Regions from separate parts of the Sphingomonas sp. P3_C5 genome, predicted to be linked through region 3. Evidence: predicted binding sites of a transcription regulator. Region 3 holds the regulator's gene; each other region holds the start of a gene.
What was found. The regulator LexA, encoded in region 3, represses DNA repair genes until DNA is damaged. The targets are predictions, from matches to a motif close to GTTCCNCNCTTGTTCT.

Region 1 (7,968 bases), on a different contig from region 3:
GGTTCATACCGCTTCGCACGCGGCACGCTGACGGCAGGCCCACTGATCTCGACCAAGATGGCATGCCTTGGGCCGATCATGCTCGAGGAACAGGCGATCTTTCAATTGCTCGGTCGGCCTCTCAGCGTGAGTTCCAATCGCAACGACAAGCTCGTGCTGAGCGCGGGGGGCGCCCGGACGATGGTGCTGGTGCGGGCGGGCCGTGGCTTCCCCGAGCGGGACTAAGCTTCAGGCAGCCAGCAACTGCTCGACCGGCTCGGTGTCGTGGCTGTCCTGCCAGTCAGTTCGGCGCCTCAGCCAGGGATTGAGGTACAACAAGGGCAGCTTGACGAAGATCAGGCTGCGATGGACCCAGGCGTCGGCGATCCGCTCCGAAAGCCTGGGCATGCCGCCATCATGCGCCTTGAGCCAGGCCTTGTAGGGCATCCAGTGTGACGGCTCGTCGCGCTCGACCACCTTGAATATCTTGATCAGCGCATGATCAGATTTGACGATGAAGGACTGGAGCAGGTCATCGACCTGGTTCATGCCTCTGATCTCGGTGATCATCACGATCCGGCACAGGCGATTGAACAGGGTGTCGCTAGCGACCACGGCAGCCGTATCCAGATCGTCGATATGGCAGCCGAAGGTGAGCTTGATCAGCCGGTCGATATGGCCGCAGGTGCGATCGACGAAGAAGGGCTTCATGCCGAGATGCTCGAAATAGCGCCTGAACATCAGATAATGTTTGCGCTCGTCGGCCCGGTGTTTCTCGACCTGGGCAATGAAATCGCCGTCGTCCGGATATTTCGCGCGGACCGCCTCGAGCACCCGGTCGAGGCTCTGATATCCACGATGCTCGTTGTAGATATACACCGAGGCAAGGATATCGAGATAGCGGCGGCGGGCTCTGGCAAACATCGTCTGGTCCTGCAGGCATTCGATGACCCCCGGAACATACAGCATATTCGGGCATGACGCCATTTCGTCACCGGCTCGCCGTCCGCAAATGGAACGGATTCGGACCTGAATGGAATTGGTCGGATCAGGTCTTTGGCCGGCTGCGCGCGATATATTCCAGCTCGGTTTTCGCCTTTTCATAGCCGGGATCCAGCGCGAGGCACTTGTTCAGCAATTCGGTCGCGTCATCCCAGCGGCCAAGCTCGATCTGCGCATAGGCCATGCTGTGCCATGCCTTGCAGAGGAACGCCGTACGATCGGACCCATCGGCCTCTGCCGCCAGGGATGCGGCGTGGCGACCGGCATCGAGCATCTCGGGCCACGCCTTGATCGCCTGATAGGCAAAGGTCAGCTCCGCCCAATATTGGCGTTGAGCGGGCCGCATGGCGGCGGCGCGCACCAGATAGGGGATCGCAGCCGCGGGTTGGCCGCCATCGTCCAGCAGGTATCCCTTGGCCCAGAGCGCCACACACCACCCCTTCCCGATCACGACAGCGGGGCTTGCGGGTTTCTGGGCTCGGACTTCATCCATGTAGCGCCGCGATTCGGCCGCATCGGCCGCGCAATAGATGTGGCGCTTTTCGCCTGCATTGGCCTTTTCAAATTCTTCGAGCAGCGGATCGACGAGCGCTGTCGCATCCGCCACCTGCTTGGCTACGATCAAATCGGCGATGTGGTCGGCACGCCCGTCGAGCGTTTGCGCCGCAGCGCTCGTGGCTTCATGTTGAAGTGCAGGCATCGCCGGAGCGGCTGTCCCAAGCATCAGCGCAAACCAGAAAACCATCCTCGTTACTCCCCACCTAGCTGTCCTGCGTTTACTCCGCCGCTTCGCTCAGCCCCTCGATCAACGCCGGCGTATCGCCATAGCGCGCAAGCGCCTCGACTGGTGGCACATCCTCGATCTCTCGGGCGCCTGGCTCGATATTGAGGTCACGCAGCTTGCGCGCCGTCACCAGGGTGCGAGTTTCGAAGCTGCTGACGAACGCGTTGTAATTATTGACCGCCGACGTCAGTCCGCCGCCCACTTTGCGCAGATCGCCCGCCGCCTTGGCGAGGCGATCATAGAGCTCCTTGCCGAGCTCTCCGATTTGCCGCGCCTCTTTCGCGAGCCGCTCCTGCCGCCAGACCGCCGAGACGGTGCGCGCGATCGCGATCAGATTGGTCGGGGTGGCGAGCAGCACGCGCTTCTCGAAGGCGAAATCCCAGAGCGTCGGATCATGCTCGAGCGCAGCCGACAGGAAATGCTCGCCGGGCACGAACATGATGACATAATCGGGCGCGTCGGCGAACTGGCTCCAATAGGCCTTGTTGCCGAGACCGTTGACATGGGCGCGCATCGAGGCGGCGTGGGCGGCAAGGCCGATCAGCCGCTCAGCCTCATCGACCGCACCGAAGGCGTCCTGATAGGCATTGAGCGAGACCTTGGCGTCAATCACCAGCGCACGGCCGCCGGGGACCCGGATGATCGCGTCCGGGCGCAGCCGGCCGCCATCGTCGCTCACGACATTCACCTCAGTCTGAAAATCCGTATGTTCTGATAAGCCACAGGTTTCCAAGACATTCTTAAGCTGCTGCTCGCCCCAGCGCCCCCGGGACTTCGGCGCATTGCGGAGTGAGTTGACCAGCTTGGCCGCTTCGCTGCTGACCTTTTCCTGGCCGACGCGCAGCCCTTCGAGCTGGCCCTTGAGCTGATCGAACGCGCCCTGGCGCTCGCTTTCGACCTTGGTGACGGTCTCCTCATATTTCAGGAGCCGGTCGCTGACGGGCTGGAGCATCGATTTGAGGTTCTGGCCGGCCGTCTCCTCGGACTGTTTGAAGCGAGCTTCGGCGCGCTCGAGAAATGCTTTCTGGGCTTCGTTGAGCAGCTTGCTGGCGGTTTCGTTGAAATGGCCGGTCATCGCTTCGCGGCTGTTCCTGAACTCCTCGAGCCGTGCCTCAAAGGCCTCGGCATGGGCGCGCAGGCTCGCATTTTCCGTACGGAATCCATCACGTTCGTTGCGAATGACGTCAAGCTCGTCGCGCAGCTGCGTGGCGGCGCGCGCGCGTTCCTCGGCGCCGGCGAGATCAACGATGGCGCGTTTGAACTCCTCGGTCCTGGCATCGCGTTCCGCCAGCGCGGCGGCGGCACCACGGCCACCGAGGAACCACCCGATCACAAGCCCGACAAGCAGGACGGCGATCAGCGCCAGAGGGATCGTCAGGCCGGTCATGATATGCCTCGCTGGAACATTGGGTGAACCTTAGGCCTGCGAGGCGATAAGGTAAATGCTTGCGCGGCACAGGCCGACGCGTTGGGCGGCACGGTGGCTCTTGGCCTCAAAGGCGAGAGTGACGGCTTGCGGAGGGTAAAGAGAGTGCGTCACCCCAGCGCAGGCGAGGTGGCGGATCAGGCTGCCTTGCGGGCCTTGGCCAGCTTCTTGAGCACCATGTCGCGCTTGAGGCGCGAGATATGGTCGATGAACAGCACGCCGTTCAGATGGTCGATCTCGTGCTGGATGCAGGTTGAGAGCAGGCCGTCGAAATCGGCCTCATGCGCGGCACCCTCACCATCTAGCCATTTCACCCGGCAGCGCGCGGGGCGCTCGACCTCGGCATACTGATCGGGGATCGAGAGGCATCCCTCATTGTAGAGCGCCGTCTCCTCGCTGACCGACACCAGCTCGGGATTGACGAACACCAGAGGGGCGCGGATCGGCTTGGCGTCCTCAGCGTCGCTTTCGGGCTCCTGCAGATCGATAACGACGATGCGCTGCTCTATCCCGACCTGAGTCGCGGCGAGACCGATGCCCCGGGCGTCGTACATCGTGTCGAACATGTTGGAGATGATCGCGCGGACAGACTCGTCGATCTGGGCGACAGGCTTCGCCACGGCGCGCAGGCCGGGGTCGGGAACTTCGAGGATATTGAGGACGGACATGATCGCGAGCTAGGAAAGAGGAGGCCMGGCGTCAAGTTTCGGGTGATACACCCATATCAGGAAACCGGCCGGCGCGCCCTGAGCGCCTGAGCGAGCGTGCCCTCATCGAGATAGTCGAGCTCTCCGCCGACCGGCAGGCCGTGCGCGAGCTGGGTGACGCGGATCGGGAAGCGCTCGATCCGCTCGGCGATGTAGTGCGCAGTGGTCTGGCCTTCGAGCGTCGCATTCATCGCCAGCACGACCTCGTCGACACCGCCTGCTTCAATGCGCCGGACGAGCGAATCGATCGCGAGATCCTCGGGCCGCACGCCTTCGAGTGCCGAGAGCCGGCCACCCAGCACATGAAAGCGCCCTGGGAACAGCCGCGAGCGATCAAGCGCCCACAGATCGGCAACCTCCTCGACCACACACAAAGCGCGGGCATCGCGGCGCGGATCGGCGCAGACGCCGCATGGGTTAGTTGTATCGATATTGCCGCAGACAGAGCAGCTTGCCAGTCGTTCTTCCACAGCAGTGAGAGCTGACAGCAACGGCCCAAGCGCTGCCTCACGCTTCTTGAGCAGATGCAGCACCGCACGGCGTGCCGAACGGGGGCCCAGGCCGGGCAGCCGGGCCAGTGCCTGGGTGAGCGCTTCGATCTCGGGAGATGCCATGCAGAACAGATAGGGGGTTGCACTGCCCTCTGCCAAGCGGCCAGAGCAGATCCATGCGGATCGTCTTCATGGGAACCCCCGATTTCTCGGTGCCGGTGCTTCAGGCGCTGGTGGATTCAGGCCATGACGTCGTGGCGGCTTACAGCCAGCCGCCACGTCGCGCCGGGCGTGGCAAGGCGGTGACGCCCTCCCCTGTGCAGACGCGAGCCGAGGTGCTGGGGATCCCCGTCCGTACCCCGCTGACGTTGCGGGACGCCGAAGCGCAGGCCGAATTCGCCACTCTGGACGTGGATGTGGCGGTCGTCGCCGCCTATGGCCTTATCCTGCCCCGTGCGGTGCTGGACGCGCCGCGGCGCGGTTGCCTTAACGTCCATGCCTCGCTGCTACCGCGCTGGCGGGGTGCGGCCCCCATCCAACGCGCTATCCTGGCTGGCGATAGCGAAACCGGCGTTTGCATCATGCAGATGGAGGTGGGGCTGGATACCGGGCCGGTGCGGCTAGAGGGCCGAACGCCGATCGACGACAAGACCGCCGGCACACTGACCGACGAACTGAGTGCGATGGGTGCTAGGCTGATGGTCCAGGTGCTCGGCGATATCGAAGCTTATCCTCCAGTCGCGCAGCCCGAGGATGGCGTCACCTATGCGCCCAAGATCGACAAGGCAGAGGCGCGGATCGACTGGTCGCGAAGCGCGGTTGAGGTCGAGCGGCAGATCCGGGCATTCAATCCGGTGCCAGGCGCATTCTTTGAAGTCGCGGGCGAGCGGGTAAAAGTGCTCGCGGCAGAGATCGATCGTCATCCCGGCGGAGGCCGGGCCGATGGGGAGGTCCTCGACGACACCCTCACCATTGCCTGCGCCGAGGGGAGAATCCGTCCTCTCCTCCTCCAGCGCGCTGGGCGTGGCGTCATGACGTCAGCCGAATTACTGCGCGGTTTCCCCATCCCGCCGGGCACTCAGCTCGCGTGACCCGCTTCGCGCTCACCATCGAATATGACGGCCGCCCCTTCATGGGCTGGCAGCGCCAGGCCCATGGACCGAGCGTGCAGGAAGCGATCGAGGTGGCGGCGCGAAAGATTACCGGGGAGACGGTGGCCGTCCACGCCGCCGGGCGGACCGATGCCGGCGTCCACGCAACCGGCATGCGCGCCCATCTCGATATCGAGCGGCCGATCACGCCGTTCCGGCTGAAGGAGGCGCTCAACGCCGTAGTGCGGCCAGCACCGGTGGCGATCCTCGCTTGCGAGGTCGTGCCCGACGACTGGCATGCGCGCTTCTCCTGTACGGCGCGCCACTATGAATACCGTATCGTCACACGCCGCGCGCCGCTGACTTTCGAGAACGGGCTGGCGTGGCGATTACCCGGCAGGCTCGATGCCACAGCTATGGCCGAAGCCGCTGCGCGCCTCGTTGGACGTCACGACTTCACCACCTTCAGATCGGCGCACTGCCAGGCGGACAGCCCGCTCAGGACGCTCGATCGGCTCGATGTGGTGGAGACGGGCGAGCGGATCAGCGTCTTTGCCTCGGCACGGTCGTTCCTGCATCACCAGGTACGCTCGATGGTCGGCTGCCTGGCGCTGGTCGGGCAAGGGAAATGGTCTCCGGACGATGTACAGTCAGCGCTGGAAGCGTGCGACCGCGCGCAGCTTGGGCTGAACGCACCGTCGGATGGGCTGTATTTCCGCCAGGCGGATTATCCCTGAATGCCGCCCCTTCCTTTTCCTTTCCAACGGTTGAAATTGTTCCGGTGGGCCCGAAGGCCCAAAACCTTCCTGTTCGCCGCTAGGCGGCCGCCAGCTTGTAATCCTTGAACTGAGCCCGAAGCTCAGTCTTGAGGAGCTTGCCGGTCGCGGTGTGGGGCAGTTCATCGACGAAGACGATCTCGTCGGGGAGCCACCATTTGGCGACATGCTTCGCCAGATGATCGGTGATTTCGTCGGGGCTCACATTGCTGCTCGGCTTGCGGACGACGAGCAGGATCGGCCGCTCATCCCATTTCGGGTGATAGACGCCGATCGCCGCGGCTTCGTGTACGCCGGCGCAGCCGATCGCGGCGTTTTCGAGTTCGACTGAGCTGATCCACTCGCCGCCCGACTTGATAACGTCCTTGGCGCGGTCAGTGATCTGCATCGTGCCGTCGGGGTGAAGCACCGCGACATCGCCCGTATCGAACCAGTTGTCGGGGCCGACCGCATCGGCATCGGCCTTGAAATAGCGCTTGATCACCCAAGGACCGCGCACCTGGAGCCGGCCCGAGCTGACGCCGTCACGCGGTTGTTCGCGGTCGTCATCGTCGAGCACGCGAAGCTCGATGCCGAACGGGATCTGGCCCTGTTTCGCGACAAGATCGAGCTTTTCGTCGAGGCTCATCTCGTCCCAGTGCGGCGGCGGCGTGCCGGCAGTGCCGATCGGCGACGTCTCGGTCATGCCCCAGAGATGCTTGACGGTGACCCCCATCCCCATGATCCGCTCGATCATCGCCCGCGGCGCGGCCGAGCCGCCGATCGTCACCTGCTGGAGATGGCGCGGCACCACGCCGCTGCTGTCCATATGCTGGAACATCGAGAGCCACACAGTGGGCACGCCGGCGGAATGCGTCACTTTCTCGTCGTTCATCAGGCGGCAGAGCAGCGCCGGATCATTGACCGCGGCATAGACGAATTTCGCGCCCGACAGCGCACCGGCGAAGGGCAGTCCCCAGGCGGCGGCGTGGAACATCGGCACGATCGGCAGCACCACCGCGCGGGGCGAGAGGTTGAACACCCAGGGCGCGACCTCGGCCATGGCGTGGATCATGGTCGAGCGATGCTGGTAGAGCACGCCCTTGGGATTTCCGGTGGTGCCGCTGGTATAGCAGAGCATACAGGGATCGCGCTCGGAGCCCTCGACCCATTGATAGTCACCATCCTGGGCGGCGATCAGCGCCTCGAAGCTGTTCGGCCCATCACCGTCGAACACCACATAATGCTCGATGCTGGTCCATTGCGGCTTCAGCCGGTCGATCAGCGGCTGGAAGACCTTGTCGTAGAACAGCACCCGATCTTCGGCATGGTTGGCGATATAGACGAGTTGCTCGTCGAACAGGCGCGGGTTGATGGTGTGGATCACCCCGCCCAGCCCGATCGCGCCGTACCAGGAGACGAGATGGCGGCTGTGGTTCATGCCCAGCGTGGCGATGCGGTCGCCGGGCTTGCAGCCGAGCTTTTCGAGCGCCTGCGACAGTTTCCGGGCGTCGCGGGCGATGCCGGCCCAGTTCGTACGGGTCTCACTGCCATCGGCCCAGACGCTTACAATCTCACGAGTGCCATGCTCTCGCGCGGCGTGATCGAGCAGCCGCGGCACCCGGAGTTCGAAGTCCTGCATTCCACCTAGCACGCGTATCTCCCCTCCCGCTTCTTCTCCCCTCCCGCTTGCAGGAGGGGCTGGGGGAGGGCCTGCCCGACTATTCACGCCT
Region 2 (7,968 bases), on a different contig from region 3:
TAGTGGGCGATGACAAAGGGGTTGAGGCGATTCTAACCCCTTGACGCGCGGGCCGCGCGCTTCATGAGAAGCGCATGGCCAGCCTGCCCGCCCCCCGTGCCACGACTCTCAGCCCAGCGCGCAGTGCCGCGCTGGTCGCGGGCGGGTGCGGGCTCGCGGCGGCGCTGATCATCCTCGCCGTCACGCGCAACCTGGCCATCGCCGGCGGTTTCTTCGCAACGGCGCTGATGCTGGCAGCCGGGCTGATCATCTTCCGCCGCCTGTTCCCGCCCGCGCGCGCCGAAGCGCCGGAGCCGGATTGGAGCGTCGCCCGCGCCCTTGCGGCAAGCAGCCCGGAGGCGGTCGCGATCACTGACCGCGCCGGCCGTCTGGTATGCGCGAATGGGCGCTACGAGACCCTGTTCAGCGGCTTCCCGACCCCGCCGGCGCTGCCGCTCGACGATGCCAGTGTTGCGAGCCTCAGCACCGCGGGGCGCTCTGCCTGGCGCGATGGGCTTGCCTCAGTCGAGAGGCTGCTCGCGCGTGGCACGCCGCTCAAGGTGGAGATCGAACGGGCAGGGGCCGATGACGATCTGCTGGTCTGGCGCTTCCGCGGCACCGAGGGGCTCGATCTCGCCGCCAGCGTCGAGAATGTCATCGCCGGCCCGACCGGCGACAGGCTTGCCTCCGCCGGAATCATGGCCGCGCTGATCGGCCCTGATGGCCGCATCCGCGCCGCCAACCGCGTACTCCGCGCCCGGGCGATGGGGCATGAGGAAGGCGCCGTGCAGGGCCGCGATTTCGCACGCTTCCTCATCACCGACAGCCACGGCCTTGTCCGGTTCGAGCGCGAGGGGCTGACGGGCGCACCGCTGCGGGTCCTGCAGATCCCGTTCCTTGATGGCGAGGACGCGCCGATGCTGGTCGCGCTGCTCGATGAGGAAGGCGGTGCCAGCGAGCCGGCGATCGGCGCCAGCGCGGCCGCGCATGTCCGCAGTCTCGTCTCGCTGATGCCATTCGGCATGGCGCTGATCGACCGCGACGGCCGCTTCCTGCAGATGAACGACGCGTTCGCCCGTGCGGCCCAGGTCGATCCGTCCTCCCCGCCGCTTTATCCAGGCGATCTGCTGGTCAAGGAGGACAAGGGCGTCGTCGCCGATGCGGTCCGCCGCTTCGCCAATGGTGCCACCCATTCGACTGATCTCGCGGTTCGCCTGAAGGACCATCCCGACGAGCCGGTCGCGCTCTCGATCGCCGGCGCGCGCGGGCTTGGCGACGCCGCGGTGCTGCTCAGCCTCAAGGACAATAGCGAGGAGACCCGTCTCAAGCGCGAGGTGGCGCAGGCGACCAAGATGCAGGCGGTCGGCCAGCTCGCCGGCGGTGTCGCGCATGATTTCAACAACATCCTGACCGCCATCATCGGCCACTGCGACCTGATGCTGATGCGCCATTCGCCCGGCGACAGCGACTATGACGACATCCAGCAGATCCGCGCCAATTCGAACCGCGCGGCGAGCCTGACGCGCCAGCTGCTCGCCTTTTCGCGCCAGCAGACCCTGGTGCCGCAGATCCTGCAGCTCCCCGATGTCATCTCCGAAGTCTCGACCCTGCTCAAACGGCTGCTCGGCGAGACGGTCACGCTCACCGTCAAGCATGGCCGCAACCTCGGGCCGGTCCGAGCCGATCCGGGCCAGCTCGAACAGGTCGTGGTCAATCTGGCGGTCAATGCGCGTGATGCGATGCTGGCGAAGGACCCGCGCGGCGGCGGGACGCTCTCGATCCAGACCATGGCGGTTACCGCCGCCACCGTGCGCCGCATGGCATCTGACATATTGCCGATCGCCGATTATGTCGCGCTCGAGATCGCCGATACCGGCGGCGGCATCCCGCCCGAGATCATCGGCAAGATCTTCGAGCCGTTCTTCACCACCAAGGAAGTCGGCAAAGGCACCGGGCTCGGCCTTTCGACCGTCTATGGCATCGTCAAGCAATCGGGTGGCTATATCTTCGCGGATAACCGCGATGCCGGGGCGGTGTTCACCATCTACCTGCCGGTCCATGCCGCGCCCCAGCAGGCCAGGCCGGCCTCGCTGCCGGCGCTGTCGAAAGACAAGCCGACCGATCTGTGGGGCACGGGTACTATCCTGCTGGTCGAGGACGAGGACATGGTCCGCGCCGTCGCCGAGCGTGCGCTGGCGCGCCAGGGCTATACCGTGCTGACCGCTGAAAATGGCGAGGTCGCGCTCGATGTGCTGGCGAAGAACGACCGGCCCGACCTTCTGATCTCCGATGTCGTGATGCCGGTGATGGACGGGCCGACAATGGTCCGTAAGGTGCGCGCGCGCTATCCCGATCTGCCGATCCTGTTCATGTCGGGCTATGCCGAGGAGCAGCTGCGCCGGTCGATCGATCTCGACAATGTCGCCTTCCTCGCCAAACCCTTTTCGGTGCAGCAGCTTGCCGAGGCAGCTCGCGCAGTTTTGAATGCGAAATGATTTGGCGCCGAGCCGAAGCGCAGACTAAGAAACCGGAATGACCGCCCCAAATCGCATCCTCATCATTGAGGACGAACCCCTGATTGCGATGATGCTCGAGGATTTCCTCGACGTGCTCGGCAAGCAGCTGGCCGGCACGGCCGATTCGGTTGCCGACGCGCTCGCGCTGGTCGCGGCGGGCGGCATCGATGCGGCGATCCTCGACGTCAATCTGCGCGGCGGCGAGAAGAGCTGGCCGGTCGCCGATGCGCTTATGGCGAAGGGCGTGCCCTTCGTGTTCGCGACGGGCGGCTCGCAGGACAGCATCACCGAGCAATATCGCGGGCATGCGACATTGCCCAAGCCGTTCACGATGGATGCGGTGGCGAAGGTGCTCGACGGGCTGACTGGCTGACCTCTTGTGAGGGTCAGGATCAGCTTAGGCGATCAGCTCAGGCAATCCTCTCCGGTACCGCGGCTGCATCCTGGATCAGCGATTGCGCCGGGGCGACTGCTTCCCAAGGGAATACGAACCAGTCCTTGTTGAAGGTCCGGTCGATCGTTCGCGCGCGATATTCGACCTTTTCCGCTGAACTCGCATTGTCGATCAATGTGGCGAAGCGGATGCTCTGCGGTGCCGCATCCGCGGCCCGCAACGCGCCGCGCAGATGCGCGATGGTCCGCCCCGAATCATTGATGTCGTCAAGGAACAGCAGCCGGTCACCACCCTGGGTCCGTCGGGCGAGCTTCACCAGAGGCTCGTCGGCGAAGTCTTTCACCTGCGAGGAATAATCCACGGACAGCATCGGCAGCCCGGTCGCGTGGCTGAGATAGACCGCCGGTGCGAGGCCGCCGCGCCCGATGCCGATGATGAAATCGGGTTTCCACGCGTCATCGGCGAGCTGCAGCGCCAGGGCGCGGATTGCGGCGACGAACTCTTCATGCGTGATGTCGGCGAAAACGGTCATTGATTGGCTCCCACATAGGCGTCGAGCGTTTCGAGATGCGCCGCCACCACATCGTCGTTCAGGAAGGATCCCAGGAAGCTGTTGCGGGCCAGCAAGGCGAGATCGTCGCGGTCGAGCCCGCGTGCTTCAGCTGCGGCCCGGTAATTGTCGGCGATATAGCCGCCGAAATAGGCGGGATCATCCGAGTTGATCGTCGCGCGCAGGCCGGCTTTCAGCATGCGGTCGATCGGATGCTCAGCCATGTCGCCGACCACGCAGAGCTTGAGGTTGGAGAGCGGGCACACCGTCAGCGTCATGCCCGTCCGCGCCAGCCGCGCGGTGAGGATCGGGTCTTCGAGGCTGCGATTGCCATGGTCGAGCCGGTCAATGTCGAGAAGGTCGAGCGCCTGCCAGACATAGTCGGGCGGCCCTTCTTCGCCGGCATGCGCGACGAGGCGCAGGCCCTTGGCCCGCGCCGCCGCGAACACTCGGGCGAATTTCTCGGGCGGGTGTCCGAGCTCGGACGAATCGAGGCCCACTGCGTCAATCCGGTCGAGCCAGGGCTCGGCAGCCGCGAGCGTGGCGAAGGCGGCGTCCTCGTCGAGGTGGCGCAGGAAGCTCAGGATCAGCTTCGATGTCATGCCATGCCGCGCTTTCGCATCCGCCATGCCGGCAAGCAGGCCAGTGATCACCGTGTCGAAGGCGATGCCGCGATCGGTGTGCGTCTGCGGATCGAACATGATTTCGGCATGGACGACACAGTCTGCGGCGGCCCGATCGAAATAGGCGACTGCCAGGTCTCGGAAATCCTGCTCGGTCTGCAGCACATTGGCGCCGGCATAATAGATGTCGAGAAAGTCCTGGAGGTTGGAGAAGGCATAGGCAGCCCGCACCTCTTCGACGCTCGCGAACGGGATCGCGATATGGTTGCGTTTCGCCAGCGCGAACATCAGCTCGGGCTCGAGACTGCCCTCGATATGGAGATGGAGCTCGGCCTTGGGCAGGCCGGTGATGAAGTCATGGTCGGTCATGCCGCTTCATTGCCCGGGGCGGGCAGGGGGGCAAGGGCGTCTTTCGTCTCAGCCGCGGTATCCGGTGCCGGCAATGCGCGACGTGAAGTCCTCGCAGAGATAGGTTTCCTGGACCTGGCGATCAAAGCGGTCATGCACGACCCAGAACGCGTCTTTGCTGTTCACTCGACTATATTCCGCCTTGATGTTCCTGAAACACATCATGCTGCCAATGAGGCCGTTGCCGGCTGGGCTATAGTCAGAATATTGACAGAAGAGGCAGCTCTTGATGCTGGTCCCCATAGGAAGTTGGCGCGCGAGATCATGCAACTCATCTTCAAAATAACTGGTATTGCCAGAGGACAGGAGGCGAATATTGGAGAAGGTCAGTGTCAATTTCAGCAATTCGCTGCTGATCCCGCCATGCGGCGGCGGCTTTGGAGCACCCAAGTGGAGATCGACCTTCAGGTCAGCTACTGTGTCGATTCCCTCCATGAGAATCGAAAGGGGCATCGTCAGCGAGATGTCGCACGCGCAGAGGTCATTGCAGAGGTCATTAGTGAATCCAACCAGCGAAGCGGCGGGGGTGTCCGGGTCCGGCTCGAGACTATCGAATGATTCGCCGCGAAACGTCACGCCGAGAACCGTCATGGTGAAAGCTTCACCGTCATTGGTGAAAACGGCCGGAAATGTACCGCGCTCATCGGCATAGGAGCCTCGATAGATAACGAGCGGGGCTTCCTCAGGATGTATACCGCCAGCCATGTCGTTCCATCGCGCCTGATTGCTGAGGAGGCGAGCCTATTTGGCGCATCCCGCTGGCCGGCTTAGCACGGATCAGTTGCGATCGCTGAACGATGAATGCGGGTGCCCACGCCTATTTTTACAGGCTTGGGAACGACGGAACAAAAAAAGATCGTTCTCCACTTGTTCTTACAGAACAAACCATATACGAAGCTTCCAACACGCATTGAACGCGTGAGGCGAACAGTCTAGCGATGGAGGCTCCTAATGGCGGTATCTTTGAAGGTCATCGACAGCAAAATGGCAGCATCCACAGACAAGGCGAACGAGAAAGCTTCAGGCGAGCGCGCCAAGGCACTCGAGGCAGCACTCGCGCAGATCGATCGCGCTTTCGGCAAGGGCAGCGCGATGCGGCTCGGCTCGAAGGAGACGATGCAGGTCGAGGCGATCTCGACCGGCTCGCTCGGGCTCGATATCGCCCTCGGCGTCGGCGGCCTGCCGCGCGGCCGGGTGATCGAGATTTACGGGCCGGAGAGCTCGGGCAAGACGACGCTTGCACTGCATGTCATCGCAGAGGCGCAGAAGACTGGCGGCACCGCGGCGTTCGTCGATGCCGAGCATGCGCTCGATCCGGTCTATGCCAAGAAGCTTGGGGTCAATATCGACGAGCTGATCGTCTCGCAGCCCGACACCGGCGAGCAGGCGCTCGAGATCGTCGATACGCTGGTGCGTTCCAACGCGATCGATGTGCTGGTGGTCGATTCGGTCGCGGCGCTCGTGCCCCGCGCTGAAATCGAGGGCGAGATGGGCGACAGCCATGTCGGCCTTCAGGCACGCCTGATGTCGCAGTCGCTGCGCAAGCTCACCGGCTCGATCAGCCGCTCGCGCTGCATGGTGATCTTCATCAACCAGCTGCGCATGAAGATCGGCGTGATGTATGGCAACCCGGAGACGACGACGGGCGGCAATGCGCTGAAATTCTACGCCTCGGTCCGCCTCGATATCCGCCGCACCGGCCAGATCAAGGATCGCGAGGAGATCATCGGCAACACCACCCGGGTGAAGGTCGTCAAGAACAAGGTCGCGCCGCCGTTCAAGCAGGTCGAGTTCGACATCATGTACGGCCAGGGCGTGTCGAAGATCGGCGAGATCCTCGATCTCGGCGTCAAGGCGGGGCTGGTCGAGAAATCGGGCGCCTGGTTCTCCTACGACAGCGTTCGCATCGGCCAGGGCCGCGAGAATTCGAAGACCTTCCTTAAGGAAAATCCGGAGATGGCCGATCGCCTCGAAAAGGCGATCCGGGCCCGCACCGACAAGGTCGCCGAAGAGATGATGGTCGGCCCCGAGGCGGACGACGGCGACGAGGATATGTGATCTTCTTCTCCTCTCTTCCCCAAGGGAGAGGAGAAGAAGAAAAGGGGGCGGCTTGCCGGCTCCCCACTTCAAAAGTTCAGCGGCGTTCTCCCCGTCGCAAAACCCGGAAAGGCCCGCCCGCGTTGGTGGGCCTTTCATATTTTGGCCCGCTTTCCGGCAGCGCGTTTGCGCCTCGCGTCGGGCCAGCCTAACCTTGCGCGCCAACGCCGCTCCGCCGGTGCTATCAGGCTCCCCGAGATTCCCAAGATCAGGATGACACTGGATATGGCGACACCTCAGAATCCGCCCAAAACCCCGGACCCGAGCGGGGCGATTCGCACCTTCAGCCCCAGTGATTGGGAGGGCTCGGTTGGCGATGTCTGGGCCGCTGAATGGGTGCGTACCGATCGCAGCTTTGCCAGCCTCGCGCCGCACCTCAACGCAGCCGCAATCGCGGCTGTCGCAGGGCAGCCTGCGCCTTGGATCCTCGATATCGGCTGCGGCGCCGGTGCGACCAGCATGGCTCTGGCGGCGGCGCTGCCTGACGCCGACGTCCTCGGGGTGGATATCTCCCCCGGGCTCGTCGCCACGGCCCGGGCTCGCAGCGGGGACTTGCCCAATCTGCGCTTCGAACTGGGCCCGGTCGAGGCAATCGCCGGCGACCATGCCCCGATCGACTTGTTCGTCTCGCGCCACGGCGTGATGTTCTTCCCGGATCCAGTACCCGCCTTCACAGCGATCCGGGCGGCGGCGGCGCCGGCTGGGCGGCTGGTCTTTTCCTGCTTCAGGTCGATCGCACTCAACCCCTGGGCGGAGGAGATCGTCGCGGCGGTACTCGGCGCGCCGCCACCGCAGCCGAGCGGCTATATGCCGGGACCGTTCGCCTTTGCCGACCCCGATGTCGTTCGCGCGCTGCTGACCGAAGCGGGTTGGCGGGATGTGGAGGCGACTCCGATCGACTATATCTATCATGCGGGCGCCGGAGCCGACCCCGTGGGCGACGCGCTCGATCTGTTCGGCCGCATTGGTCCGGCAGCAACCCCGCTGCGCGCGGCGCCCCCGGAAGAACGCCCGGCTATGGCGGCGCGTCTCGCCGCAGTGCTGGAACGCTACCATCAGGGCGATGTTGTGGATTTCCCTGCCGCAGCGTGGCTATGCTCCGCGCAGAGCCAATAATGAAGGCAATAATGACGGGAGAGCGCGCATGACGATTATCGTCCATCACCTCGAAAATTCGCGCTCGCAGCGCATCCTCTGGATGCTCGAGGAGCTTGAGCTGCCCTATGAGGTCAAGCGCTATGAGCGGAACAAGCAGACAATGCTCGCCCCGCCCGAGCTGAAGCAGGTCCACCCACTCGGCAAGTCACCGGTGATCACTGACGGCGACACCGTCGTCGCCGAAACAGGCGCCATCATCGAATATCTGGTTGAGAAGGCAGATGGCCGGCTCGGTCCGCCCGC
Region 3 (7,968 bases):
GCCTGTACACATCGTCGACGCCGACCGGCATCACCTCGAGCGTGCTCTCGACCTTCGCCGGATAGCCCGTGTCGGGCACGACAGCGAGCACCGGCACTGACAGTGCCACGTTGCTGAAAACAGCCGTCTCCTTCACCTTGTTGTCGTGCGCCGAGACAGCAAGGCCGACATAGGACGGGCCCGGCAACGCGATCCGGAAATTGCCGCCCGCATGGTGCAGCTTGCCGTCCGCGCCCGTCACCGAGAAATAGACATACTCGCCCTCACGCTCGAGTCTGATGCCGTGCGGCGCCTTGATGTTCGACGAAATCTCCCGCGTCGGCCCATCCTGAACTTCGCGATACTGCAGCGCGGCTGCGCCATTGCCGTGGATCATCACATCGGCAAAGGGGGATCCCGGGGTCAAATTCTGGCGGATCATCATCCCCGCCTTGCGGTGCGGATCGCCACCACGGCCGATCCAATCGATATCGGCAGCGACATGGAGATCACCCGAACGCCGTGTCCAGACGAAGTGGAACGCATCTTTCTCCGCCCAGATATTGGCGCCGCCGCCCGTCACGCGATAGGTCTTGGTCGCCGGATCGAACGATACCGCGCCCGGCAGCGCAGTCGCGCCGATATCGGCTTGCTGCTCGAAAACGCCGAGCTTCGGACCCGCCTTTCGCGCGTCCGCGGCGCCACCCAGCGCCAGTCCCAGCAGCGTGCTTATGGCAATGATGCGGTTCGCTTTCATAACCCCTCCAGCGTGTCGCGGATCGGCGGCGCCGTCCGGTTCCTTTGCGTGAATGGTACCGCTAACGCCCACGCAAGGCGAGCGGCAAGGCCGCCGATACGAGAAGGAAAGCCGGACCAACTCTTGTGGCGCCGCCCCACGATAAGAGATAGGAACCGGGAAGACGGGATTATAACGATGCCACTCCTTTCCCAGCCGATTGTCGACGATGGCATCCGCCAGCCCCCGCGCCTGGCTTCGATCCAGTCGCCGGTAGTGGTCGGCGCGCAGCACACCGACATCGCGGGCGATCCGTCGGAAGCCCTGGAGAGCTTTACGCGACACCGCGCGGTTGCGTTGTCGGGCCTCCTCGAGCCTGCGTTTCTGCAGACTCTGCTGCGCCTCTGCGGCAAGGCGAGCTTCGTCAGGGATACTGAAACCGACGTCGCGCAACGCGAGCGGGAGGTGCCCGGTATTGCCGGCGGCGCACTCACGCTCGCGCTGAAACGGCAAAACCTGTTCGAGTGGCTCAATCAGGTGACCGGCTGCTGCCCCCTGCACGGCACCTTCGGCCGCGTGATGCAGATCCAGCCTCAAGATCCCCCTTCGCTGAACTGGCACGACGATCTGCCTGAGGACCCGTCGCGGCGTCTGGCGATCACGATCAACCTCAGCGAGCATTCCTATGACGGCGGCCTGTTCGAACTGCGCGCCAAGCAAAGCGGAGAGTTGCTGGCCCGGCATCGGCACACCGAGCTTGGTTCGGCGCTGATCTTCGAAGTCTCCGATCAGCTCGAACACCGCGTATGGCCGGTCACCGCCGGCGGTCCCAGGAGGACCTATACCGGCTGGTTCCTGGACGGCACCGGGCGGCCCTGACGTGCATCTCGCCGCGATGGTCTCCCGCAATCCGAGGCGCTAGGGCGTCGCAATGCCTCCGAAAACCTCCTCGCCTCTCCTCGCCGTCACCGAAGCCCGGACACGCCTGTTCGCGCTCGCACCGCCGATCGACACCGAGACGATCCCCATTCGCGACGCCGCCGGCCGCTGGGCGGCCGACGACATCCGCGCGCTCCGCACCCAGCCCGCCGCCGATCTCTCGGCGATGGATGGATATGCCATCCGCTTCGCTGATCTGCCCGGCCCGCTCACCCTGATCGGTGAGAGCGCCGCCGGGCGCGCGTTCCCTGGCACCGTCGGCACCGGCGAAACCGTGCGCATCTTCACCGGTGCGGCGATGCCCGCCGGCGCCGATACCGTGCTCGTCCAGGAAGAGGCAGCGCGCGACGGCGACCAGATAACGCTCGCCGGCGAAGGGCCGAAGAACCTCGGCCGGAACATCCGCCGCAAGGGCCTCGACTTCTCGACTGGCGACCTGCTCATCGCAAAGGGCGATCGGCTCACGCCCGCGCGGATCGCCGTGGCGGCAACCGGCGGACACGGCGCACTCCCGGTTCATCGCCGCCTGCGCGTCGCCATCGTCGCGACTGGCGACGAGCTCGTCGCCCCCGGCACCGCACTCAGCGACTCCGTACTCCCGGAATCCAACGGCGCCATGCTCGCCGCGATGCTGACCGATCTGCCCGTCGACATCCTCAATCTCGGCATCCTGCCCGACCAGCTGGACGTCATCGCGGACGCCTTTGCCCGGGTCGATGCGGATATCCTCGTCACCACCGGCGGCGCATCGGTCGGCGATCACGATCTTGTCCGTCCCGGGCTCGAGGCAGCAGGCGGCAGCCTCGATTTCTGGCGGATTGCACTCCGCCCCGGCAAGCCGATGATGGCCGGCCGGCTCGGCAAGGCGGTCGTGCTCGGCCTGCCCGGCAATCCGGTCTCTGCCTTCGTCACCGCATTCCTGTTCGTCCGCCCGCTGATCGCGGCGATGTCCGGCGCAGCCGATCCGCTGCCTCGCACCATTGCCGCGATCCTCGGCGAAGACCTGCCGGCGAACGACCACCGCGAAGACTATCTTCGCGCCGAAACGCGGGACGGCCGCGTCTTTTCCCTGGGGTTGCAAGACAGTTCGATGCTCCGCACCCTGGCCCGCGCCGACAGCCTGATCGTGCGCAGACCCCATGCGCCAGCGGCCGTACCGGGCGACTCGGTGGAAATCCTCAGCATCGTCTGACAGGGGGCGCTTGACAGGCGGTTGGAACATTGCGTAAACGTTCCCAGTCTGTTCCGACGGAGAAATGGGATGCTAACGCGCAAGCAGCACGAGCTGATCTGCTTCATCAATGATCGCCTCGCCGAAACCGGCGTGTCGCCCTCGTTCGAGGAGATGAAGGAAGCCCTCGATCTCAAATCGAAGTCGGGCGTCCACCGCCTGATCAGCGCGCTCGAGGAGCGCAAGTTTATCCGCCGCCTGCCGAACCGCGCCCGCGCGCTTGAAGTGCTGCGCATGCCGGAACGGCCGGAGACCGCGCGCAAGGCGGCTGCCGCGACGCCGGCCAGCCCCACTCCCGGCAATGTCCGCAAGCTTCCGGAGCCCGCCAATGACGTGATCGAAATCCCGCTGCACGGCCGGATCGCGGCCGGTGTGCCGATCGAGGCGTTCGAAGGCCACTCGATGCTCGCGGTACCTGCGGCGCTGCTCGGCGGCGGCGAACATTATGCGCTCGAAGTATCCGGGGATTCGATGGTCGAAGCCGGCATCCTCGATGGCGATTATGCGCTGATCCGCCGCACCGATGTCGCCCGCGACGGCGAGATCGTCGTGGCGCTGATCGAGGACAGTGAGGCGACGCTCAAATATTTCCGCCGCGAAGGTGCGATGATCCGGCTCGATCCCGCCAACCGCGCTTATGATCCGCAGCGTTATGCGCCGGATCAGGTGCGCGTGCAGGGCAAGCTGGCGGGGTTGCTTCGGCGCTATTGAGCCGCCCGCGCCCGCCGCACCCAGCAATTGATCGCGAAGCGCGAATCCTCGAAGTTGCGTGACGGGCAGATGACCGGACGTACTTCGTGGCGCGCGAAGGACGCGAATGCGGTCAGGCTGTTCTGCTCGGGCTGAACATCCTCGAAGCGGTCGCTCGCGGGATTGAACGGGTGGAGCCGCAGTGCGCCACCCGAATAGGCTTTGGGCTCGCGGTGGAAATAATAGACCGCACTCAGCACACGGTCACCGGCAGGCTCGATATCCGCGCGATTGCGACGGGATTCAGTGTCGGTATGCTCGCGGTAGAAGTCGCCATCATTATAGGCGATCAGCGAAAGCTGGATGTGCGCCACCTCGAACGCCGCTAAACCAAGCCCCCGCGCCAGTTCGGGCACCGCGTCGCGCACTCGGTGCCGGAACCTATCCTTCCAGGGATAATGGGGCGCCATTGCCGTGGCCGAGCTCCGGAAGTCCGCCCTGAGCTCGCCGCGCCCGACACGTGATGGCGCGAAGCTGGCCTGATTGGCCAGCGCCCAGTCCAGGATCGCCTGATGCTCCTCGACTGGCAGGAAGTCCCGCCATTGCATGTGTGGAGAAGGCTGGTCGAGGCTCGAAAGGGCGTTCACGGCCCGTTTATCGCGTGTCGGCGATACGTGCGCAACGGGGCTATCGGCGGAGTAGGCATCAGCCAGGGGTGCGCATCGCCCGCCTGCCTGACCGTCACCACGCGCCCGTTCGACAGGGACACGGCAACGCCACCCGTCTGCGCCAGGGTCGGGCGGTCGAGCTTCAGCCAGCGCGGGCGGCAGGTCATAGGCAAGCGGCGTTCGCTGACAACGATATCAGCCGTGCCGCATGCAGCGATCAGTTCGGCCACCGGCACCAGATAGGCGCTGCGCGTCGCAAGGATGCGCCAGTCTCGCCCGCCCGCCTGCCGTTGTATGAGGCACAGATCCCGGCTGCACCGCGCATAGGGCTGATCGGAAAGCAGCAAGGGGTCGTCATCGACACCGCTATTCTCCGCCAGCATGTCAGCCGTATAGTCACCGATCCGGTCGCGGAGCAGCGCCAGCCCGCCGCTCGGCGTCCGGATCGCGAGATGCCTGCCATCGCCGGTCACCAGCAGATCGGGTGCGGGCGTAAGCAGCGCCCATATCGCGCCCATCGCAAGCGGCACTGCGCCCAGCCGGCGCCACTTCGTACGCCATAAGGCGATCCACAGGCCGCCGATCACCATCAGGCCGTAGGCTGCCCCAGGCATCGCCGGCAGCGCTGCAACCGAGCCGGGTATGCTGGCGGTGGTGTGTGCGATCCACAGCAACAGATCGAGCGACCGCGCGGTCAGCCACCAGAAGGGCGCGCCCAGGCCTATCAGGTCGAACAGCAAGGCAAGCGCCTCGAGCGGCATCGTCACGAAGGTCGTCAGCGGGATCGCTATGATATTGGCGACCGACCCATAAACGCCCGCCTTGTGGAAATGGAACAGGGAGATTGGGATCAGCGCCAGTTCGACGACGATGCCGGTCAGCAGCAGCGAGGTCAGATCGCGCCCGATCTTGCGCAGCCGCCGTTCCTCGCGCGGCGCAAACCACGCTTTGATCCGCGGATGCTCGTGCAGAGCTATGATCGCAGCCACCGCAGCGAAAGACAGCTGGAAGCTCGGCCCCGCCAGGGACTCTGGATAGAGCAGCAGGACGATAAACGCCCCGGTCGCGACCAACCGCAGCGTCAGGGCTTCGCGCCCCATTGCCAGCGCCACCAGCACCAGCAGCGCCGCCACGCAAGACCGGATGGTCGGCACCTCGGCGCCGGTCAGCAGCGTATAGCCGATCGCCGCCAGCGCCCCCGCGCCCGCCGCGATCAACGGCAGCCTGAACCGCAGCGCCAGCCAGGGGCTGAGCGCAAGCAGGCGCAACACCAGGAACATCACCGCACCGACCACGGCGGTGATATGCAGCCCACTCACCGACAGCAGATGCGCCAGGCCCGAGCGCCGCATCGCATCATTGTCGGCCTGCGGGATCGCGCCCTGATCGCCGGTCGCCAGCGCGGCGGCAATCGCGCCCGCGCCGCCGGGCGCACTTGCCTGGATATGCTGCGACAGCCTTTCTCGCAGCCCGCTCCCGCTCGATATGCCGGGTGCTGTGATCGTTACCGGGCCGAAACCACGTCCGGTCGCGCCAATCCCGTCGAACCACGCCACCCGGCCATAATCATAAGCGCCCGGCACCGCCGGCTCGGGTGGCGGCATCAGGCGCGCGCCGAGCTGGATCGTTGCACCCCGCGACAGGCCCTTGGGCACGTCCCCCACGGCGAGGTTCACGCGGATATGCGGCGGCAGCGTGACGGTCTCCTGCGGCTTCCGCGCGAATCCGCGATTATCACGGCGCCCACCGCCACGCCGCGCCTGGCTCGGCGGGTCCGGCGTCGCGATCACCCGCACTGGCGTCAGCCTCAACCGCACGAGATCACGCGCCGGCAACGGGTCGATTCGCTCGACCCGCGCCTCGAATGTCACGATCGCAGGCCGCTTCAGGATCGCCGCGCTGGCATTCTCCGCCCGCCACCAGATCAGCGCCAGCCCCGCCGCCGCCAGCAACGCCGCCACCGCGACGACACGCCCGGCCCGGCCACCCCGGCCGATCGCGAATGCGAGCAGCGCAACACCGGCAAGCACCAGCAACGTCGCTTTCCACCAGGTCGGATCGGGCGTCAGGAACCAGGCGATGATGCCGGCGCCCAACATCACCGGTATCCACAGGGGAAGCTGGTCGCGCTCGGCCTCGAGCCACCGCTCGAGAGCCGTCTTGCCATTGTGAATCCACCCGCCAGCCGCCATTTGGAGCAGCGTAGGTCGCGTGCTAGGGGCCTCGGCGGCTATACTGGCCATTGATTTTCAAGTCTGGGAGCAAGCGCGTTTGGGCGCAAGGTCTGATACTGCGGCGGCCGATACCGGCACGCCCGCCAACCCGGCGGTGGTGACGCGTTTCGCGCCGTCGCCCACGGGCTATCTGCACATCGGCGGCGCGCGCACGGCGCTGTTCAACTGGCTGTTCGCGCGCCATCACGGCGGCAAGTTCCTGCTGCGCATCGAGGATACCGATCGCGCCCGCTCGACCCAGCCGGCGATCGACGCGATCCTGAGTTCGATGCAATGGCTGGGCCTGGATTGGGACGGCGATGCCGTCTTCCAGTTCGTGCGCGCCAGGCGTCATGCGGATATCGCGTATCAGATGGTTGAACAGGGGAACGCGTATAAATGCTACGCCACCCCCGATGAGCTCACCGCTTTGCGCGAAAGCCAGAAGGCTGCCGGCAAGCCGATGCGCTATGATGGCCGCTGGCGCGATCGCGACCCCGCCGATGCGCCCGAAGGCGCGCCCTTCGTCGTGCGTCTCAAGGCGCCGAAAGAAGGCGCCACCACGATCGACGACAAGGTCCAGGGCAGCATTACCGTCCAGAATGCCGAGCTCGACGATCTCGTCCTGCTGCGCTCTGACGGCACGCCGACCTATATGCTCGCGGTCGTGGTTGACGATCACGACATGGGCGTGACTCACGTCATCCGCGGCGACGACCATCTCAACAATGCCTTCCGGCAGCTGCCGATCATCACGGCGATGGGATGGCCCGAACCGACCTATGCGCACATCCCGATGATCCATGGCAGCGACGGCGGCAAGATGTCGAAGCGGCACGGCGCGGTCGGCGTCGAATATTACCGCGACGAACTCGGTATCCTGCCGGAAGCATTGAGCAATTATCTGCTCCGGCTCGGCTGGGGGCACGGCGATGACGAGATCATCAGCCGCGAGCAGGCGACTGAGTGGTTCGATCTCGGCGATGTCGGGAAATCACCAAGTCGGTTCGATTTGAAGAAGCTCGAGAACCTGAACGGTCATTATATCCGCAGCGCGGACAATGATCGCCTGGCTGAGCTGGTGACCCCGCGACTCGGGTTCGAACTCACGGCACAGCAGCGCGAAATGCTTCAGCGCAGCATGGAATCGTTGAAGCCTCGCGCTGCGAATCTCAACGAGCTTGTGTCCGGCGCGGCCTTTTTGTTTCGCACTCGCCCACTGGAAATGGACGGCGATGCAGCATCTTTGCTCTCGGGTGATGCACCCGTGCTGCTGGGGCGCCTGCACGCTGCCCTTGACGCGGTCGGCAACTGGGATGCAGAGGCGCTCGAAGACGCGGTTCGCCGGGTGGCGGACGATGCGGGAGTGAAGCTTGGCCAGGTCGCGCAGCCGTTGCGGGCAGCGCTGACCGGGCGCAAGACCTCACCCGGGATTTTCGATGTGCTCGAGCTGCTCGGGCGCGAGGAAAGCCTGGGACGCATCGCCGACCGGATGACTGGTTGAGGGTTCGA
Region 4 (7,968 bases), on a different contig from region 3:
CGGAGGAACGCCTCGGGCACCCGTACCGCCGCGCGGTCGGTGCCGAGCCAGCGGAGGAAGGCGTCCTGGACGACATCCTCCGCGTCGGCGACCGAGCCGAGCATGCGATAGGCGATGCGGACCAACGTCGGGCGCAGCGGATCGAACGACGCCGCTGCGTCCGACGATGGAGCCGATGCCATCTCAGGCGGCCTTTGCCGTGACGGTAACCGGATGGACGAAGCGGAAGCCCTCGGCGATCCGGTTCCAGCCGTTGATCGCAATGATCATCAGGGTGAGATTCACTTGCTCCTCCTCAGTGAACTGCGCCTTCACCGCCTGATATACAGCATCGGGCGCGCGGGTTTCACTCAGCTTTGTCAGCGCCTCGGTCCAGCCGAGCGCAGCCCGCTCGCGATCCGTGTAGAGCGGCGATTCCTGCCAGGCGTCGAGGAGGTAGATGCGCTCCTCGCTCTCGCCATTTTTGCGCGCATCGAGCGTGTGCATGTGCAGGCAATTGGCGCAGCCATTGATCTGCGAGGCGCGGATCTTGACCAGCTCGAGCAGCGGCTTTTCGAGGCTTCCGCCGACGGTGAGGCTGTAATCGAGCCAGGCCTTCATCTCCTTGGGAGCGGCGGCGAAGGGGTTCAATCTCGGGGTCATATCGTCATCCTTTGTCGTTCGGGTTGGTTCCCGAACGACAAGACGAGACAGGGTGACCGGATGTGACATGGCGCCGTTATTTTTTCGCGATCAGGAGTCGATCCGGCGCGCGTCCACGAGGAACGCGATCTGGGCCTGGAGCAGCTCGATCTTCTCGTGCAGCCCCTCGATCTGGGCCTCGGCGCGTAGATTGGTCTCGTAATCGAGCCGTGCTTCGAGCCGGTCCTTCGCTGCCTGGCGGTTCTGACTCATCATGATGATCGGGGCCTGGAGCGCGGCGAGCATCGACAGCATCAGGTTGAGGAAGATGAAGGGAAAGGGATCGAAGGCGCGCGCACCGAGCAACACCAGGTTGAGGAACGCCCATCCGGCGAGGAAAACGCCGAAGCCGACAATGAAGCCCCAGGAGCCGCCGACTGAGGCGACTCGATCGGCGAGGCGCTCGCCGACGGTCAGCCGCTCGGCGAAGATGACGTTGGGATCGCGCGGCAGGGACGCGCGGCGCAGATCTGCGAAGAAACGGATTGCGTTCATAACTCACCTCTTGTGCGACCGGCCGCCATGGCCTGTCGCGGGTGAGCTGATGGGGTCAGCGCAGCGCGAAAGGCCTTGGCGGCACGGTCGATCGACTATGGTCGTTGCTGGACATGATCCCCGGCTTGGGAAAAATTGACGAAACGGGCGCACGGTCGCGCGTCCGGGTGGCGACATGGTGTGCTACGGTGCGGAAATCAACTGAAGAATGTGTCATTTGCGGTGAGCTGAGAACCGCCTTGGGGCAGGGTTCGAGCCTCACTCCCCCTCACCCTTCCGTCTCCCCGAACGGGAGAGGGAGATCAGGCCGATCGCGCACCGATCCAGGCGAGCCATAGCCAGCCGGCGATCAGGAGTGCGCCGCCGATCGGCGTAATCGCGCCGAGCCATCGCGGCAGGCCCAGTGCCATCAGATAGAGCGTGCCGGCGAAGATCGCGCCGCCGGTGAGGAAGAGCCAGGCCGGCCCCCTCGCCTCCAGCCGCAGGATCGCGATGGCGGCGATGGCGTGGACCAGCTGGTAGTGCGCGCCGGTCTTCAGCCATTCGGCCGCAGGGCCGCTTGCGCCGTGCGCGCCGAAGGCGCCCGCTGCGACGGCGATCGCGCCGGACAGGGCCGCGACGAGCAGGATCCAGTTCATGGGCAGCACCTCATGTTTCGAGCCTCAGCAGGATCGCATGGACATAGGCGACGGCCAGCGCCAGCGCGACGACGAGCGCGGCGCAGCTGATCGCCAGCACTGCGCCGGCGAGCATGTCCTTGATGACCTTGATCTCGGGGTGGATTGCGGGATGGAGCAGATCGATCAGGCCCTCCAGCGCTGAATTGATCAACTCGAGCGCGAGCACCAGGGCACATGTCACGGCGACGATCGCCCACCAGATCGGGGACGGCCGCAGCATAAGCAATGCAAGGAGCGCGAAACCGGCGAACCCGACTTGAGTCCTGAAGCTGCGCTCGCGTGTCCAGGCCGCTCGCCACCCCGCTACGGCAAAGCCGATCCGCGCGAGAAGCGAGCGGTTCTTCACTCCGACTCGTCTTCGCTCTCGCGCGCCGGCTGGGTGATGATCCGGTCGAGCGCGGCGCGGAGATCTCCGGTCTCATACTGGACCTTGAGGCGTTCCTTGTCGCGCGCGCGGTACATATCCTCGGTGCGGGCGATCTCCTCATCGCTGATGTTGAGGCTGCGCATCGCCATCCGCGCCATCTTGACTGCGGATTCGAGGACTTCGCGCACCACGCCGGCAACCGGCGAGCCCTTGAGCTTGATGAGTGCTCGGCGATCGAAGGTGCGCGCGAAAATCGCCGCCTTGGGGAAAGCCTCATGGACTGCCTCCATCAGCGCGGCGTCGAGCTGGTCGCCATCGATGCAGAACAGGATCAGCTCGGCCTCGGCAGCGCCGGCCTGGCGCAGCAGATCGAGCCTGGTGCCATCGCCATAATAGACCTTGGCGCCGAAGCTGCCGGCGACGTCGATCATCTCGATATCGGTATCGATCAGGGTAACGGGGACGCCCTGCGCGATGAGCATCTGCGCGACCGTCTGGCCGAAGCGGCCATAGCCGACGACCAGCGCGTTGGCGCCGTCGGACGTCGGCTCATCGCGCTCGCCGCCCCTGATGGGTTCGGCACGCATGCCTTCGGTGATGCGCATCAGGAACGGGGTGGTCGCCATGGAGAGGGTGACGATCGCACCGAACAGGCTCGCCGCCTCGGGCGCGATCAGATAGGCGTGCTGCGCCTGGGCGAACAGGACGAAGCCGAACTCGCCGCCCTGGCTGAGCAGCAGCCCGAGCGCGAGCGCGCTGCGCCAGGTCATCTTGAAGATCAGGCCGATGCCCATGATGATCGCCGCCTTGGTGACGATCAGCGCGAACGCCATGCCGATCACGAAGAAGGGCCGGTCAGCGATCGCGTGGAGATCGAGCATCATGCCGACCGCCAAGAAGAACAGGCCGAGCAGGATCGAGCGGAATGGCTCGACATCGGCTTCGAGCTCGTGGCGATAGGGGCTGTCGGCCAGCATCACGCCGGCGACGAAGGCGCCGAGCGCGGTCGACAGGCCGAGCGCCTCCATCACCGCGGCGGCGGCGATGACGGTGAACAGGCCGGCAAAGACGAACATCTCGCGCTCGCCGAGATTGCCGATGATGCGGAACAAGGGCCGCAGCAGATAGCGCCCGGCGAGGATCAGCCCGACCACCGCAAGTACCGTGTAGATGAAGAGCAGCCAGCCCGGTGGGCCGTTCATGTCCGCCGGGTTGCGCGACATCACCGCGACGATCGTGATCAGCGGTACGATCGACAGGTCCTGGAACAGCAGGATCGAAAAGGCGCGCTCGCCGAACGGAGTGCGGAGCCTTCCCGCCGATTGCAGCAGCGGCAGCACCTGCGCGGTCGAGGAGAGCGCGAGCGGGAGGCCGAGCGCGAGCGCGGCCGCGACGGAAAATGGCGCGGTCGACATTTTGCTGATGGCCATCACTACCGCCGAGACGGCGAGCCCGCAGAGCACGACCTGGAGCAGGCCTAGTCCGAAAATCTCCTTTTTGAGCGTCCATAGACGCTGCGGGTTGAGCTCGAGCCCGACGATGAACAGCAGGAGGGTGATGCCGAGCTCAGCGACGCCGATCTTGGATTGAGCCCCGTCGATCAGGTGAAGCGCCTGCGGGCCGACCAGCGCGCCGGCGACGAGATAGCCAAGGGTCGCGCCAAGGCCGAGGCGCCTGAAGATCAGGACGAAGAACAGGCCGAAGCCGAGCAGGACGACTGCGTCGTAGAGCAGGCTTTCCGTCATGCGGTAGCGCTGGCGCGAGCGGTGGTGGCGGCCTCGGCGGCGGCTTCGAAGGCGAGCCGGATCGAGGCGTGGCGGGCGGTGTGCGGCAGCGCGGGGGTGAAGAGTTCGAAGCCGGGCCAGTCGGGGAGCGGCCCCTCGCCTGCCAGCCATGCCGTCAGTGCGTCGCGTGCGGCGGCCAGTTCCTGCGGGGTCTTCCCGAGCACGCTGGCGGCCATCAGCGATGAGGAGGCCTGGCCGAGGGCGCAGGCGCGCACCAGCAGGCCGACCTCAGCCACCCTGCCCTCGTCATCCATGTTTACGTCGACCGTCACCCTGCTGCCGCAGACCGGTGAACGCTTCTCGGCGGTGCCCATCGGATCGGCGAGCCGCTCGTGATGGGGGATGGTCGCGGCGAGACGCAGGATTTCGGTGTTGTAGAGCGGCGCGTTCATGCGACTGATGTAAGGCAGGAACGTGCGCAGCACACCCCCTGGCGTTCGGCTGACGACATGAGGATCACTTCGTCACATTCCCTGCATCGGCGCTGTTGTCGGCAGGCGCCGCACCGCGGGGACCGAATACCGGCTGGCCCTTGCGGCGGCGGTCGACGAAATCGGCGATGCTCGCGCTGGTCGCGTTGAGCAGGGGATAGGTGCGCGACTTGCTCAGCCATTCGGGGCGGTGCGAGGGGCCGCCATGCATGGTGTCCGTCACCAGCACGACGAGCAGGAAGCCGAGGCTCGCGAGGATCAGGCCCTTGAGCGCGCCGAAGCCGAAGCCGAGCGCGCGATCGACCGGGCCGAGGACCGAATCGCGCGTCCGCGAGCCGATTGCCCTCGCGACCGCGCGGCCGGCGAAATAGGTCACGCCCGAGATGATCGCGAAGGACAGGACGGCAGCGCCCGTCACCGTGCCGACCGAATTGGACAACAGATGGGCGAGCGGGGTGTGGAACAGCTTCAGCATGAAGATGATCGCGACCCAGGCGAACAGCGACAGCACCTCCGTCACGAAGCCGCGCATCAGCCCGAGAACGGCCGCGCCGCCGACAGCGATGAGGACGAGAATATCGAGTGCAGTCAGTCCCATCGGTGCGCGTACCTGCCTAAAAGACCGTCGCTATCCTCGCCCGAGCATATGGTCAACGAAGCCGCCGAGCGTGCGGAAGCCGGATAGCGTGAGGCCGCTCTTGTCGCCGGCGATCGCGCCCGGCACCAGCGCGCGCTCGAAGCCGAGCTTACCGGCTTCCTTGAGGCGGAGCGGGCCGTGCGCCACCGGGCGGATTTCGCCGGACAGGGCGATCTCGCCGAACGCGACAGCGTCCGATGGCACCGGTCTTTCGCTGAGCGCCGAGACGAGCGCGGCTGCCACTGCGAGATCGGCGGCGGGATCCTGCACGCGGTAGCCGCCGGCGATGTTGAGGTAGACTTCGGAGGAGGAGAAGCTGAGCCCGCACCGCGCTTCGAGCACGGCGAGGACCATCGCCAGCCGGCCTGAATCCCAGCCGACCACCGCCCGCCTTGGCGTGGCGCCACTGGCGAGGCGGACGACCAAAGCCTGGATCTCGACCAGCACCGGCCTTGTGCCCTCGAGCGCCGGGAACACCACGGTGCCCGTCACGCCCTCGTCGCGCTGGGTGAGGAACAGGGCCGACGGGTTCGACACCTCGGCCAGCCCCTCGGCGACCATCGCGAAAACGCCGATCTCGTCGGTGCCGCCGAAGCGGTTCTTGATGGCGCGGAGGATGCGATATTGGTGGCTGCGCTCGCCCTCGAAGCTCAGCACGGTATCGACCATATGCTCGAGCACGCGCGGGCCGGCGATGCTGCCGTCCTTGGTGACATGGCCGACCAGCACCACCGCGGTGCCGCGCTCCTTCGCGAAGCGGATCAGCTCCTGCGCCGAGGCGCGGACCTGGCTGACGGTGCCGGGGGCGCCTTCGATCAGGTCCGAATGCATGGTCTGGATGGAATCGATCACCAGCAAAGCGGGCGGCCTCCCCTGCCCCAAGGTCGTCAGGATATCGCGCGTGGAAGTGGCCGCGGCGAGCTGCACCGGCGCGGCGCCGAGCCCGAGCCGGCGGGCGCGGAGCCTGACCTGGTCGACCGCCTCCTCGCCCGAAACATAGGCGACCGGCAGCCCGGCCAGCGCCATCTGCGCCGCCGCCTGCAGCAACAGGGTCGATTTGCCGATCCCGGGATCGCCGCCGATCAGCGTCGCCGAGCCTTCGACGAAGCCGCCGCCAAGCGCGCGGTCGAGCTCGGCGATGCCGCTTGGCATGCGCTCGGGCAGGGTGATCTCGGCATCGAGCCCGACCATCGTCATCGCCCGGCCGCCGGATTGCAGGTTATGCTTGGCCTGGAACGGCGTGACGATGCCGCCCACCTCCTCGACCAGCGTGTTCCACTCAGCGCAATCGGCGCACTGCCCCGCCCAGCGGTTCGCGACGGAGCCACAGGCCTGGCAGACATAGCGTTTCTGAGGTTTTGCCATGGGGTATGGGCCTAGCGGAAACGGAACGAGAGGGGAACAGATTTTCTTGGCGCATCGCGGAGCGGAAGAACAGAGCGCGCGCCTTCTGATGGCTCGCAATGACGCTATGGGCGATTTCAGGCACGGGTTGAATCGCCTGCGCGGGTTCGCGGCGAAAATGTTGGACGTGTGACATAATTCGGCGCGGATTTCGGATGCTGGAGGGGATATCACGAGGGGAATGTGCGGAAACCGAGCGCCGCTGTTGGAGAATTTTGTCACACCTATCGGGGGCTGTCGCAGCCGGGGCTTGGACCAGGCGGGTGGAGACAGCGACCGGCGTCTCCGTGGTTGTTGGAAATGTCATGAGGGTCCACTGACATTTCCTATCTGTACAGAACATTGTACAGATCGTGTCAGGGCGCTGATGACGTGCACACTCAGTTTCTAGGCACCTCGCCGATCTGGCGGCGATCATGCGGCAAAGGTGTGAGGACGCGGAGATAACGAGGCCCTGGTTCGATTGGCGCGACCTATTTAGTATAGTGTCCCCAAAACTCTTTGAGGTGGTGCTTCTCTTCGGCGGGCGAAGATCAGCGGGGGCTGCTGCCTGGCCCGACCCGGTAATAGTCAAAGTCGACACGGCCGCCGGCGGTCTTGGTCGAATAATAGAAGAGGGCGAAGCGATACCCCATGAAGTGCGGGAAGGTGTAGGTCAGGCGCGAGGGACGGCCAATGGGGATCCAGGATTTGCCGTCGAGGCTGTAGGAGAAGCGGGCGACCTCAGGCGCGGGCTGAAATTCGCATTCGACCCTCAGATGAACAGTTTTGCCAGAAAGGGGAATGGAGGCGATCTCCTCGGGATGGTCGGAGTCGGCGCTCACCATGACGAGAGATTTGGCGCCTTCGCTCATCTTGACGCCAACAAAACCATAGCGCTTCTGAAAAGCGGCCAGGCCGGCCCAGTCGCCGTCTTTCATGCCGCTCACGTCGATGCTGGTGGTGGCGGAACTGGCAGGCCCAAAGGTGCGCTGAGTGAGGGTATTCGGAGCCTCGGGCAGAGCGGAAACCACCCGGTTGGTGACTAAGCTCAGATAGCCGGGGCGCTTGGAGAGCGACCAGTAACCAGGCTCAGGATTGTGATTCCATTGCCAGGCGAGAGGCAGCCTGGGGGCGCCGGGCCGGCGGGCGAATTCGTCGGAGGCGACGATGCCGGATGCGCCGGAGGCGCCCTGTCCGCCGGCGGGAATGTCAAGCGTCATGGGCACCTTGCCGTCCTGGCCGAGCACGGGCCAGCCGTCCTTCCAGGTCACGGGCACCAGGTAGGGGATGCGGCCGACGGCGCCGTTGTCCTTGAAAAGATAGGCATACCATTTGCCTTCCGGGGTATCGATGAGGCTGCCCTGGGCGATGCCGCGATCATCGAGCGCGATGCGGCCCTCGTACGGACCATCGATTGCGTCGGCACGGTGGATGATGACAGTGCGCGCCCAGCGGCTCCCGGGCGAGGCGATGTTGACGAGGTAATAGCGGCCATTGGCTTTGAAAA

Region 1: the regulator LexA is predicted to act here: its motif matches at 3,166-3,181, upstream of AC1DVS_RS21745 (DNA recombination protein RmuC).
Region 2: the regulator LexA is predicted to act here: its motif matches at 5,329-5,344, upstream of recA (recombinase RecA).
Region 4: the regulator LexA is predicted to act here: its motif matches at 6,463-6,478, upstream of radA (DNA repair protein RadA).

The regions. Positions count from the first base shown of each region.
Region 1 covers NZ_JBFUHA010000010.1:105,693-113,660, forward strand. Annotated here, with positions in the region: gene AC1DVS_RS21730 (META domain-containing protein) at 1-225, shown strand, start outside; gene AC1DVS_RS21735 (ferritin-like domain-containing protein) at 229-903, opposite strand; gene AC1DVS_RS21740 (tetratricopeptide repeat protein) at 1,028-1,726, opposite strand; gene AC1DVS_RS21745 (DNA recombination protein RmuC) at 1,758-3,152, opposite strand; gene def (peptide deformylase) at 3,329-3,859, opposite strand; gene recR (recombination mediator RecR) at 3,916-4,512, opposite strand; gene fmt (methionyl-tRNA formyltransferase) at 4,566-5,480, shown strand; gene truA (tRNA pseudouridine(38-40) synthase TruA) at 5,477-6,217, shown strand; gene AC1DVS_RS21770 (long-chain fatty acid--CoA ligase) at 6,297-7,877, opposite strand.
Region 2 covers NZ_JBFUHA010000007.1:17,922-25,889, reverse strand. Annotated here, with positions in the region: gene AC1DVS_RS17400 (hybrid sensor histidine kinase/response regulator) at 75-2,474, shown strand; gene AC1DVS_RS17395 (response regulator) at 2,512-2,868, shown strand; gene AC1DVS_RS17390 (phosphoribosyltransferase) at 2,906-3,421, opposite strand; gene AC1DVS_RS17385 (adenosine deaminase) at 3,418-4,431, opposite strand; gene AC1DVS_RS17380 (DUF6304 family protein) at 4,480-5,175, opposite strand; gene recA (recombinase RecA) at 5,422-6,528, shown strand; gene AC1DVS_RS17370 (class I SAM-dependent methyltransferase) at 6,793-7,683, shown strand; gene AC1DVS_RS17365 (glutathione S-transferase family protein) at 7,712-7,968, shown strand, end outside.
Region 3 covers NZ_JBFUHA010000002.1:14,260-22,227, reverse strand. Annotated here, with positions in the region: gene AC1DVS_RS06220 (TolB family protein) at 1-736, opposite strand, end outside; gene AC1DVS_RS06215 (2OG-Fe(II) oxygenase) at 914-1,594, shown strand; gene AC1DVS_RS06210 (molybdopterin molybdotransferase MoeA) at 1,647-2,846, shown strand; gene lexA (transcriptional repressor LexA) at 2,916-3,596, shown strand; gene AC1DVS_RS06200 (2OG-Fe(II) oxygenase) at 3,590-4,222, opposite strand; gene AC1DVS_RS06195 (ComEC/Rec2 family competence protein) at 4,219-6,435, opposite strand; gene gltX (glutamate--tRNA ligase) at 6,515-7,960, shown strand.
Region 4 covers NZ_JBFUHA010000006.1:238,070-246,037, forward strand. Annotated here, with positions in the region: gene AC1DVS_RS16640 (sigma-70 family RNA polymerase sigma factor) at 1-182, opposite strand, end outside; gene AC1DVS_RS16645 (carboxymuconolactone decarboxylase family protein) at 184-642, opposite strand; gene AC1DVS_RS16650 (DUF1003 domain-containing protein) at 733-1,176, opposite strand; gene AC1DVS_RS16655 (DUF423 domain-containing protein) at 1,479-1,814, opposite strand; gene AC1DVS_RS16660 (diacylglycerol kinase) at 1,825-2,202, opposite strand; gene AC1DVS_RS16665 (cation:proton antiporter domain-containing protein) at 2,199-3,968, opposite strand; gene AC1DVS_RS16670 (iron-sulfur cluster assembly scaffold protein) at 3,965-4,399, opposite strand; gene AC1DVS_RS16675 (CvpA family protein) at 4,464-5,036, opposite strand; gene radA (DNA repair protein RadA) at 5,067-6,440, opposite strand; gene AC1DVS_RS16685 (glycoside hydrolase family 43 protein) at 7,013-7,968, opposite strand, start outside.